4 regions of the Bradyrhizobium sp. CFUWI genome follow, and region 2 is predicted to be linked to each of the others. Evidence: predicted binding sites of a transcription regulator. Region 2 holds the regulator's gene; each other region holds the start of a gene.

What was found. Region 2 encodes PhoB, which activates phosphate uptake and scavenging genes when phosphate is short. Its sites were predicted from a motif close to TGTCATNNANCTGTCAT; they were not measured.
Region 1: a site for PhoB is predicted at 1,771-1,787, ahead of AC066S_RS26175 (YdcH family protein). Genes of this name have one in related genera too.
Region 3: a site for PhoB is predicted at 1,439-1,455, ahead of ugpB (sn-glycerol-3-phosphate ABC transporter substrate-binding protein UgpB). Genes of this name have one in related genera too.
Region 4: a site for PhoB is predicted at 2,099-2,115, ahead of phnC (phosphonate ABC transporter ATP-binding protein). Genes of this name have one in related genera too.

The regions. Positions count from the first base shown of each region.
Region 1 covers NZ_JBWJZE010000013.1:89,537-92,482, forward strand. The annotation lists gene AC066S_RS26165 (sensor domain-containing protein) at 1-71, opposite strand, end outside; gene AC066S_RS26170 (NAD(P)/FAD-dependent oxidoreductase) at 274-1,377, shown strand; gene AC066S_RS26175 (YdcH family protein) at 1,505-1,684, opposite strand; gene AC066S_RS26180 (YdcH family protein) at 2,015-2,221, shown strand; gene AC066S_RS26185 (hypothetical protein) at 2,333-2,551, shown strand; gene AC066S_RS26190 (hypothetical protein) at 2,573-2,824, shown strand; gene AC066S_RS26195 (GGDEF domain-containing protein) at 2,828-2,946, opposite strand, start outside.
Region 2 covers NZ_JBWJZE010000005.1:450,457-453,402, reverse strand. The annotation lists gene AC066S_RS14645 (aspartate aminotransferase family protein) at 1-164, opposite strand, end outside; gene AC066S_RS14640 (GcrA family cell cycle regulator) at 623-1,132, shown strand; gene phoB (phosphate regulon transcriptional regulator PhoB) at 1,369-2,082, opposite strand; gene phoU (phosphate signaling complex protein PhoU) at 2,097-2,813, opposite strand; gene pstB (phosphate ABC transporter ATP-binding protein PstB) at 2,825-2,946, opposite strand, start outside.
Region 3 covers NZ_JBWJZE010000005.1:68,414-71,359, forward strand. The annotation lists gene ugpA (sn-glycerol-3-phosphate ABC transporter permease UgpA) at 1-19, opposite strand, end outside; gene ugpB (sn-glycerol-3-phosphate ABC transporter substrate-binding protein UgpB) at 68-1,384, opposite strand; gene AC066S_RS12975 (CaiB/BaiF CoA transferase family protein) at 1,752-2,946, opposite strand, start outside.
Region 4 covers NZ_JBWJZE010000003.1:401,173-404,118, forward strand. The annotation lists gene phnE (phosphonate ABC transporter, permease protein PhnE) at 1-95, opposite strand, end outside; gene phnD (phosphonate ABC transporter substrate-binding protein) at 169-1,104, opposite strand; gene phnC (phosphonate ABC transporter ATP-binding protein) at 1,179-1,988, opposite strand; gene AC066S_RS09195 (transferase hexapeptide repeat family protein) at 2,162-2,830, shown strand; gene AC066S_RS09200 (alpha-D-ribose 1-methylphosphonate 5-triphosphate diphosphatase) at 2,827-2,946, shown strand, end outside.

The DNA.
Region 1 (2,946 bases), on a different contig from region 2:
CCGGCGAGGCACACAACGGCCTGCACAGCAATCGGAAGCGTGCTGCCCTCGTGCCAGTTCTTCTCAGCCATCAGCCACCCGCGATTTCAACGTCGGATTGTCTGGCTTCACGGGTTTGGATCGGGTAAACGCCTGTAAGCGCAACAGAAAAATGTGACGTGAAATACGGCAATTGGCCTGACATGATAAATTCTTCCTTAACGGAAAACGGCCCCGCGCCATTCGCTCCAGGTCTGACGCCACCGGCGCTCCCAGCGGACATGCTGCACAACCATGGATAGCGTCGATTGCGTCGTCATCGGAGCCGGCGTGGTCGGGCTCGCGGTGGCCCGAAGGCTGGCGCAGGCCGGGCGCGAGGTCATCGTGCTCGAGGAGGCCGAGGCGATCGGCACCATCACCTCCTCGCGCAACAGTGAGGTGATCCATGCCGGCATCTACTACCGCGCCGGGAGCTGGATGGCGCGCATGTGCGTCGCCGGCAAGCACGCGCTCTACCGCTACTGTGCCGAGCGCGGCATCCCGCACAAGAATTGCGGCAAGCTGATCGTCGCGACCAGCCCACAGGAGACCGCGAAGCTGCAATCGATCAAGGCGCATGCCGAGGCCAATGGCGTGCTCGACATGCAGCTGCTCGCGGGCGAGGCGGCACGCGCGCTGGAGCCGGCGCTGGCCTGCGACGCCGCGCTGCTGTCGCCCTCAACAGGCATCATCGACAGCCACGCCTACATGCTGTCGCTGCGCGGCGAAGCCGAGGAAGCCGGCGCGGCCTTCGCGTTCCGCACCCCGCTGATCCGCGCCAAGGCGGCCGGCGGCGTCATCGAGATCGAGGCCGGGGGCGCGGCGCCGATGACGCTGCAATGCAGCCTGCTCGTCAACGCCGCGGGGCTGTCGGCGACGATGGTGGCGCGCAATATCGACGGCATGCCGCTGGACCGCATTCCGCCGGCCTATCTCGCCAAGGGAAATTACTTCAGCTGCAATGCCAAGGCGCCGTTCTCGCGCCTGATCTACCCGGTGCCCGAACCCGGCGGTTTGGGGGTGCACCTGACGCTGGACATGGCCGGCCAGGCGCGCTTCGGGCCTGACGTCGAATGGATCGAGACGATCGATTACGAGGTCGATCCGTCACGCGCCGAGCGCTTCTATCCGGCGATCCGCAAATATTGGCCGGCGCTGCCCGACGGCGCGTTGATGCCGAGCTATTCAGGCATCCGGCCGAAGATCGTACCGCCCGCGGTGGCCACGCAGGACTTCCTGATGCAGGGTCCGCGCGATCACGGCGTCGCAGGCCTTGTGAATTTGTTCGGGATCGAGTCCCCTGGACTGACGTCATCGCTCGCGATCGCAGATCACGTCGCCGAGCTCGCAGAGGTCTAGAGCGCAGACAGGTCCAAGCATCGCGCAAGCACGTTGTGCGATGCTTCCCTTGCAGCAGGGACGAGCGCAATAACTCTCATCCCTGCATAAGGAAGGTACGATCAACTCTACGCTGTTATGGGGGTTACTAGTGGAGCGTGTCGCCGTGCTTCAGACGCTCGATCTGGTCCTTGACCATCAACTTCCGGCGCTTCAACTCAACAATTTGCAGGTCGTCTGTTGAAAGGTGCACGAGAGCGTCGTGCAATTCGTTTTCGAGAAGTTTGTGCTTCCGTTCCAATTCAACGAGATGTGCCTGAATTGTCATTCGAAACCTCCTCGGTAGGGTTGAACCTCAGGATTCGATCCGGACAACGAAGTCTACATCACCGATTCGTTCTGTCGATGGGTATCCGTCATTGCAGCTTCATTTTTGAAAATTCATATGTAACGAAGCGTGAGTAAAGGAACCGCGCCGGAAAAATCCGTGATATCAATGCGCTTGCACGGTCGCTCGGCGCCCCCGCAGAAATATGTTGCGGGAGATCGGCGAGCAAGGAGCGCAGATCGCTTGCGATCACGCCGCGCAAGGACGATAATTTCCACAGGGCATCCACAGCCTTAGTCTCACGCCTATCGGTTTTCGGCCACCGCAGACATGACCAATGAAGACGAGCGTGAGCTCGAAGCCGAGCTCACCCGGTTGCAGCAGGAACACCGAGATCTCGATGCGGCGATCGATGCATTGCATCAATCGCCCGCCCCCGACCTGTTGCGGTTGCAGCGGCTGAAGAAACGCAAGCTGTTGTTGCGCGACCGCATCGCGTTCATCGAAGACCAGATCACGCCCGACATCATCGCCTGATCCACAGACTGCGCGACAAGCCCACCTGGTATCGAATCCGCTTGACTCGAAAAGAACAAAATAAGAACATTGGGGTGCCCAACGCCCCCAGGAACGCCCGAGGAAACGCAGATGTCGACAGCCGCCCTTCTCGACAACAGCCACTATGAACAGGCCTGCGACCAGGCCATCGCGATGTGCGACGGCAATCTGCGCAGCACGATCAAGGCGCTGATCATGGCCAACGAATATCTGGAGGCCGAACTGGAGGAATTGCAGGCGGCAATCTCCGCCGGCTGCATCCCCGAAACCTCGCACAGCAAGATGCGGAGCAAGAGCAGCGCCGCCTGAGTTCAACTTTGGAGCAACGCCATGTCGGACGTGACCTATTACGTTGCAATGCCCTTCTTGATCGATGCCGACGGCTCGCCTGTCGCAGGTGCAGCGGAAGAATGCCAGAGTTCGACGGCCGCGTTGCGGCGCGCCGAGGCCCTGTCGCATGGCGCAGGCCACATCGGTGCGGTCGCGTTCAGCCGCAGCGGCGATCCCATGACCGGCGAATTCGGGGACGCCACGCTGCTGCGCAAATTCGGCAACGTGCCGGAAGATCTCGCCACGTTGTAGGAATCAGCTGCTGACCAGCCTGATCCGCGGCTCGTGCCGCCGGTGGGCCTTGCGCACATACATCGCGGCATCCGCCTCCTCCAGGGCGCGGCCTGCATCGGATTGCGCCCCCAGCAGCGCAA
Region 2 (2,946 bases):
AGATGCGGGTGGCAATGGCCGAGCGCATTGACGGCTACGCCCGAGGTGAAATCGAGATAGCGATCGCCATTGGTCGCGATCAGCCAGCAGCCTTCGCCGCGTTCGAAACCGAGGTTGGCCCTGGCGAAAACGGGGAGCAAATGCGGGGCTGCGCTGTTAGTCATGACGGCCACTTGATGTTGCGGACGGTGTGAGGCGTGCTTTGCGCAACGCACCATTGACCGGCCCGGAAAACGAAACGTGCCGCCTTTTAAGGGCGGCACGCGCGACCATCTTAGGCCTGGTGAAACGGGTGTCAATGCCGCCCGGAAAGCCCCGCGAAACGCTGAATCCGTAGTCTTGCGGTGCCGATTTTGCGGGTTTTTCACCACGGAACATGTGGACGCGAGTCGGCGGACTCTTGCGCGGGAGTCACGCCATATTGTAGCGTTTGGACTGTCAGATACGACATCTCGTGCAGCAGTTCTGATCCCTTAAGTCCTCATGTACCGGCGTAAACGTTCGGGCGTCTTGAGCGCGCCCGGCGAGCCTTAAGGGATTCTGGCGGCACGGGTTTTTGAAGGCTTAGACAATCGTTGCGAGGGCCCCAGGATGGCAGCCGCGCAGCGAGGGAAAGGGTGCAATGACGGTTTTGACCTGGTCCGACGATCGCGTCGAGCAGCTGAAAAAGCTCTGGGAGGCCGGACTTTCGGCCAGCCAGATCGCAGCAGAGCTCGGCAATGTGACCCGCAATGCCGTGATCGGCAAAGTGCACAGGCTCGGCCTGTCCGGCCGCGCCAAGAGCCCTTCGTCGGCCGCGCCCCGGCCGCGCAAGGCGCGTCCCGCCCAGCACATGATGCGGGTGACCCGCCCCATCGCGCGCGGCAACACCGCGCTGGCGCAGGCCTTCGAGGTCGAGATCGAAGCCGAACCCGTCACCTACGACAACGTGGTGCCGATGAGCCAGCGGCTGTCGCTGCTCGAATTGAACGAGGCGACCTGCCACTGGCCGGTCGGCGATCCCTCGAGCCCGGATTTCTTCTTCTGCGGCGGCAAGGCGCTGTCCGGCCTGCCCTATTGCGCCCAGCACTCGCGCGTGGCGTATCAGCCGGCGGCCGATCGCCGCCGCGCACCGGCGAAGCCCACGCGGTGAGCTCGCGGAATTAACTGATCGCCTAGACTGCAGCCGTCACACGATGACGGCTCCAATGACTCGGTGTCATCCCCGCGAACGCGGGGATCCATAACCACAGGGCGCAATTGTTGCGCGAGATGGTGACTCCGAGTCTTCGCCAAACCACGTCCTGTGGTGATGGGTCCCGGATCTGCGCTGACGCTTGTCCGGGACGACACGGAGAGTGCAGCTACAGCCGCTACACCCAACGCCTGCTAACCCGACGCCTGCTCCGCCTTGGCGAAGCGATCGTCCAGTGCGTAGCCGGCGCCGCGGACGGTGCGGATCGGATCCTGCTCGCGGCCGAGATTGAGCAGCTTGCGCAGGCGGCCGATATGGACGTCGACGGTGCGCTCGTCGATGTAGATGTCGCGGCCCCAGACGCTGTCGAGCAGCTGCTCACGCGAGAACACCCGGCCGGGATGCTCCAGGAAGAACTCCAGCAGGCGATATTCGGTCGGGCCGAGATCGATCGGGCGGCCCGAGCGCGCGACGCGGCGCTTGTCACGGTCGAGCTCGATGTCGCCATAGGCGAGCACGGTGGCGAGCCGCTCGGGACTGGCGCGGCGCAAGAGGCCCTTCACGCGCGCCAGCAGCTCCGGCACCGAGAACGGCTTGACGATGTAATCGTCGGCGCCGGTCGCAAGACCCCGCACCCGCTCGCTCTCCTCGCCGCGCGCGGTGAGCATGATGATGGGCAGCTGCTTGGTCTCGGGCCGGGTGCGCAGGCGCCGGCACAGCTCGATGCCGGAGAGGCCCGGCAGCATCCAATCGAGCACGATCAGATCGGGAATGTGCTCCTTGAGGCGGGTGTCGGCGTCGTCGCCGCGCATCACCGTCTCGACGTCATAGCCGTCGCCTTCGAGGTTGTAACGCAGCAGCTCGGTGAGAGCTTCCTCGTCCTCAACCACCATAATGCGTGCGCCCATGGTGTCGTCGCTCCTTAGGTATTCGGGATCGTCGTGGCGAAGTTCGTCATGTCGCCCTTCGGCCGCTTGTCGGTGATCGCCTGGCCCTCGATCATGTAAAACACGGTCTCGGCGATGTTGGTGGCGTGGTCGCCGATGCGCTCGATGTTCTTGGCGCAGAACATCAGATGGATGCAGAACGAGATGTTGCGCGGATCCTCCATCATGTAGGTGAGGAGCTCGCGGAACAACGAGGTGCAGATCGCGTCGACTTCCTCGTCGCCCTTCCACACCGCCATCGCCGCCGGCAGATCGTGCGCGGCATAGGCGTCGAGCACCGACTTGACCTGCTGCTGCACCAGGTCGGTCATGTGCTCCAGGCCGCGGAACAGCTTGAGCGGATGGAAGTCGGTCTCCAGCGCGGCGACGCGCTTGCCCATGTTCTTGGCGAGGTCGCCGATGCGCTCGAGATCGGTCGCAACCCGCATGGCGCCGACGATCTCGCGCAGGTCCACCGCCATCGGCTGGCGGCGGGCGATGGTGAGCACGGCGCGCTCCTCGATGCGCTTCTGCAGCGCGTCGAGATCGGCGTCGATGGCGACGACGCGCTGGCCGAGCGCGACGTCGCGGCGGATCAGCGCATCGACGGAATCGACGATCATGCGCTCGGCGATCCCGCCCATCTCGGCGACCAGGCGGGTGAGCTCCTGGAGGTCGGTGTCGAAGGCCTTTGCGGTATGTTCAGTACCCATATTGCGTCTCCTCAGCCGAACCGGCCGGTGATGTAGTCCTGCGTCCGCCGGTCGGTCGGCGACGTGAAGATCTTGCTGGTGTCGTCGAACTCGATCAGCTCGCCGAGATACATGAAGGCGGTCTTGTCGGAGA
Region 3 (2,946 bases), 380 kb from region 2:
AAATGGCTTGCTTTTGCATGATGCCCCGGAGCGGCAGGCCGGGTTCACCGGCCTGCCGCCGATCGCCTTACTTGACGGCGGTCTTTTCGAACTGGCGCAGCATGGTGTTGCCGCGCTCGACCGCTGCGTCCAGCGCCTGCTTGGCGGTCTTCTTGCCGGCGAGCGCCTGCTCGATCTCCTCCGACCAGACGTCGCGGAGCTGGACCATGTTGCCGAGGCGCAGGCCGCGCGAATTCTCGGTCGGCTCCTTGTTGGTCAGCTCGAGCAGCGGGGTCTCGAGATAGGGTTGATCCTTGTAGAAGCCCTCGGCCTTGGCCTTCTCGTAAGCCGCCTTGGTGATCGGCAGATAGCCCGAGGCCTTGTGGATGTAGACCTGGCGATCGGTGTCGGAGAGGAAGGACAGGAACTTCGCCACGCCCTTGTATTCGTCGGCGGACTTGCCGCCCATCACCCAGAGCGAGGCGCCGCCGATGATCGAGTTCTGCGGCGCGTCCTTGACGTCAGGATAATACGGCATCGGCACCGCGGTGAAGTTGAACTTGGCCTGCGCCTTGACGTTGCCGAAGAACGCCGACGAGGTCAGGTAGAGCGGGCATTCGCCGGAGGTGAAGCGGCCTTCGCCGGTGTTGGTGCGGCCGGCGTAGTCGTAGGTCTTGTCCTTCTGCAGCTCGACCAGCTTCTCGAGGTGCTTGACCTGGAGCGGGCCGTTGAACGTGAGCACGGTGTCGAAGCCGTCGAGGCCGTTGGCCTTGGTCGAGAGCGGCACGTTGTGCCAGGCCGAAAGCTGCTCGAGATTGACCCATGTCACCCACGAGTTGGAGAAGCCGCAGGTCGCATGACCGTTGTCATGCAGCTTCTTGGCCGCGGCGAACACTTCGGGCCAGGTCTTCGGGATCTCGACATTGGCCTTCTTCAGCTCGTCGAGGTTGACCCACATGACGGTCGACGACGAGTTGAAGGGGAACGACAGCATCTCGCCCTTCGACGTCGAGTAATAGCCCGTGATCGCGGACAGATAGTTCTTCGGATCGAACTTCTCGCCGGCGTCGGCCATCAGCTTGTAGACGGGTTTCACGGCGCCGGTCGCGGCCATCATGGTCGCGGTGCCGACTTCGAACACCTGCATGATGTGCGGGGCGTTGCCGGCGCGGAACGCCGCGATGCCCGCATTCATCGTATCGGGGTAGTTGCCCTTGTAGGTCGGGACCACCTTGTAGTCGGTCTGCGAGGCGTTGAAGTCGCTCGCGAGCTTGACGATGACGTCGTTGTTGGCGCCGGTCATCGCGTGCCACCACTGGATTTCAGTCACGGCCAAAGCCGGCGACGCCGTCATGCCAATCGTGAGTGCAAATGCGGCAGCTGCGCCAAAGTGTCGAAGAGCCATCAAGAAAACCTCCCTTGCCCGTCAATGAAGAGGCGCTTGCGCTAGCAGCGCCATATGACGTTCACATGACTGTGTAAGCGGCCGATACGAAAGCGGCAAGCGCTGGAGAAGGGAAGCCGTCAAATAGGCGAAGACGCCGCGCTGCACGCGAGTGGTCGCGCCGCAGTGCGGCATCGGTTGATGTGAGCTTGGCGACCAGCCGCGGGCTCGAACACCTCTCCCGCCTGCGGGAGAGGTCGCGCCGAAGGCGCGGGTGAGGGTCTATCCTCTGGGGGATTGTCCCGTCGCGGAGGCACCCTCTCCCCAGCCCTCCCCCGCAAGCGGGGGAGGGAGCGCACCTGCGGCGACGCTCGATCCCGGTCTTATCTCAGCGCTTGCGCTCGGGGCCGCAGACCGTGCCGTTTTCGACCATCGCGTCGATCTCGGCCTTGGAGTAGCCGAACTCGCCGAGCACTTCCGCGGCGTGCTGGCTGAATTTCGGCGGCAGCCGGCGCAGGCTCGGCTTTGAGCGATCGAGCCGGATCGGCGAGGCGACGCCCTTGTACCAGTCCTTCTCGATGATATCGCCGCGCGCGATCGTGTGCGGGTTGGTCAGCGCCTGGTCGATCTTCTGCACGGGCCCTGCGGGCAGGCCCGCGGCGAGCAGGCGATTGCACAGCGGCTCGGCTTCGTGCTGGCTGAACACGGCGGCGAGCTCGACGCGCAACGCCTCGCGATTGGCGATGCGGTCCTTGTTGCGGGCAAAGCGCGGATCGGTGCCGAGCTCCGGCTTGCCGATCTCCTTGCAGAGCTTGCGGAAGGTGCCGTCATTGCCGACGCCGATGAAGATGTTGTCGGTCTTCGTCGGGAAGATCGCGTAAGGCACGAGGTTGGGGTGCTCGTTGCCGGTGAGCGACGGCGGCTTGCCATGCATGAAATAATTCGCGGTGTGCGGATGCATGATGGCAAGGCCCGTCTCGTACAGCGTCGTCTCCAGGAACTGGCCCTGGCCCGAACGCTGCCGCTCCGATAGCGCCATCAGGATGCCGATCGCCGCATAGAGTCCGGTGGTGATGTCGACCAAGGGCACGCCGATCCGCATCGGCCCGCTCTCGGGCGAGCCGGTCGCGGCGATCATGCCGGTCATGGCCTGGATAATGGCGTCGTAGCCGGGATTGCCGCCGCGCGGACCGTCGGCACCGAAGCCGCAGATCCGGCAATGCACGAGGCGCGGGAATTTCTTGCTGAGGACGTCGTTGCCGATGCCCCATTTCTCCAGCGTGCCCGGCTTGAAATTCTCGATCAGGACGTCGGCGGTCTCCAGCATCTTGAGCAGCACGACGCGGCCGCCCTCGGAGGCGAGGTCGAGGCCGATCGAGCGCTTGTTGCGGTTGATGCCGACGAAATAGGCCGCGTCCTCCTCGTGGAAGGGAGGGCCCCATTCACGCACCTCGTCGCCGGCGGGCGGCTCGACCTTGATCACGTCGGCGCCATGGTCGGCGAGGATCTGGGTGCAATACGGGCCGCCGAGCACGCGCGTGAGATCGATGACGCGCAGTCCGCTCATGGCACCTGTGGCGGCT
Region 4 (2,946 bases), on a different contig from region 2:
AGGAGGCGGAGCCGCCTGCGGGCCACCGCCTGGCGATAGGCGGCGTTGAGCACGGCGAGCTGCTGCTCGGGAAGGATCGAAACCGCTGTTGTCATGGGCTCGAGATCAGGTCCCGTCAAAGAAAGAGCCGGGTCGTTCGACCCGGCTCCAGTGGCATTGTCCTGATACTCAGGACGCCTTCTTCTTACGCAGGGCGTCGACGAACTTGATCAGCTCGATCGTGCCATCCCAATCCTTGGTGGTGGCGGGATGAAAGCCCTTCTTCTGGCCGTCGGAGAGGCGATCGAACGCGGCCTTGTCCTTGGCCGGCGCGTCGAAGAAAGCTTTCACAATTGCGGCCTTGGCGTCTTCCGGCAGGTCGGAGTTGAAAGCATAAGGGCCGTTGATGATCGGCGACGATTTGTGGATGATGCGGAAGTCGTCCTTCTTCATCGCCGAGCCGTCGGCATTCTTCAGCATGCCCTTGGTCAGCATCTGCGCCAGCGTGGAATCGTCGTCGCTGGTCCACTGGTTGGCGGCGACGTCGACCGTTCCTTGCGACAACGCCAGCATCGCGTTCTCGTGGCTGCCGGTGAAGACGACCTTGCTGAAATAGGTGTCGGCATCGTGGATGCCCATCTTGTCGAGCTCGAAGCGCGGCACGTTGTTGCCGGAGGTCGAGTTCGGATCGACCAGGCCAAGGTTCTTGCCCTTGAGCTGATCGAGGGTCTTGTAGGGGCTGCTCGCCTTGACGAAGAACACAGAATAATAGCCGGTCGAGCCGTCGGCGTTGACGTCGTTGGCGAAGGCCTCGGACTTGACGCCGGTCAGGCGGGCGCGGGCGAACGCAGCCGAGCCGTAGCTGGCAATGTGGATGTTGCCGGCGCGCTGGCCTTCGATCACGGCGGCGTAGTCATTGGCGATGCGCAGCGTCACCTTCACGCCCAGCTCCTTGGAGAGATAGCTCATGAACGGCGCCCAGCGCTCGGTGACGCCGGAGGCGTTCTCGGCCGGCACGACCGCGAAGGTCAGCTCGGGATATTTCGCTTTCCAGTCGGCGGCCAGGGCTGAAGTCGTGAACGCGAGCGCGGCGGCGCCGGCAAGGACCAGTCTGCGAGTAATCATGATACCCTCTTCATCGGTTGGGGTCGGTTGACGCAAAGACTTGCAACGAAGACTTGCAACGAAACAGATTTCGCTCAGGCGGCCGCGGCCGTTCCGAGCGCGGGGACGCCCGCAGGCACCGGCGCAGGCATGGCGCCCATGACATCGGCGGCTTCGAGATCGTAGAGCTCGCGTGCGACGTGATCGGTCAGCGCGGCCGGCGCGCCGTCGAACACCACGCGGCCCTGCGCCATGCCGATCAGGCGATCGCAATAGCTGCGGGCGAGATCGAGCGAATGCAGGTTGCAGAGCACCGTGATGCCGAAATGCTTGTTGATGCGCAAAAGCGCATCCATCACGATCTTGGTGTTGCGCGGGTCCAGCGAAGCGATCGGCTCGTCGGCGAGGATGATGTCGGGCTGCTGCACCAATGCGCGCGCGATCGCGACGCGCTGCTGCTGACCGCCGGAGAGCTGGTCGGCGCGCTGCGCGGCGAGCGAAGCGATGTCGAACTGTTCGAGCGCCGACATCGCCAGCGCCTTGTCCTGCTCCGGCCACACTTGCGACAGCGAGCGCCAGGCCGGCATCGTCGCAAGCCGTCCCATCAGGACGTTGGTGAGGACATCGAGCCGGCCGACCAGGTTGAACTGCTGGAAGATCATCGCCGAGCGCGCCCGCCATTGCCGCAGCTCCTTGCCGCGCAGCGCAGTGACGTCGATCCCGTCGAACAGGATGCGTCCCTCGGTCGGGGTCACCAGGCGGTTGATGCTCCGCAGCAAGGTCGATTTGCCGGCGCCGGACCGTCCGATCACACCGACGAAGCCGCCGGGGGAAATTTGAAACGAGGCACCGTCCACCGCGGCTTTCGCGCCGAAGCGACACGTCAGACCTTCCACCACCAGCATGCAGGGCTCCAGATTAACTGGAGCCAATCGCTAACGCCGGCGCTTAACACTTGTGTGACAGGGACATTGCGGTGCGGCGATCCTGCACAGCTCATCCCCTGTCATCATGATGTCATGACATCGTCATCAAGCCGCTCGAAGAGATACGCCCGCCCCCAGACTTCGGACTCGACATGGCCGCCAAAGCTCTTTCAGTTCAGCCGACCATCGATCCATCGGCCAAGCTGCATGAGGTCAGGCTCGGCGCCTATACCGAGGTCGGCGCGCGCACCATCCTGCATGAAGTGGCGATGGGCGATTACTCCTATGTCGTGAACGATTCGCAGATCACCTACAGTACGATCGGAAAATTCTGCTCGATCGCGGCGATGACGCGCATCAACCCCGGCAATCATCCGATGCACCGCGCGACGCAGGCGCATTTCACCTATCGCTCCAGCGCTTACTTCGAAGGCGAGAGCGACGATACCGAGTTCTTCGACTGGCGGCGCCAGCATCACGTCCATATCGGCCACGACGTCTGGATCGGCCACGGCGCGATCGTGCTGCCGGGCCGCAACATCGGCACCGGCGCGGTGATCGCGGCCGGCGCCATCGTCACCAGGGACGTGCCGGCCTACACCATCGTCGCCGGCAATCCGGCCCGAATCGTGCGGCGACGGTTCTCCGAGGAGATTGCCGGGCGGCTTGCGCGGCTGGCCTGGTGGGACTGGGATCACGACAAGTTGCGCGAGGCCCTGCCCGATTTCCGCAAGCTCGGGATTGAAGATTTTCTTGCGGTATATGAAGCACGAGCGAGATCTCTCGCCAATCCTCCCAGTGAACGAAGCGCGGTCGCGTGACAGACATCTTCCTTGAAGGCGGCCGGACCCTGATCGGCGCCGAACTCGTCGAAACGTCATTGGCGGTGTCCGGGCAGGACATCACTGCGATGGACGCTTCGCGCGGCCGGGCGCGG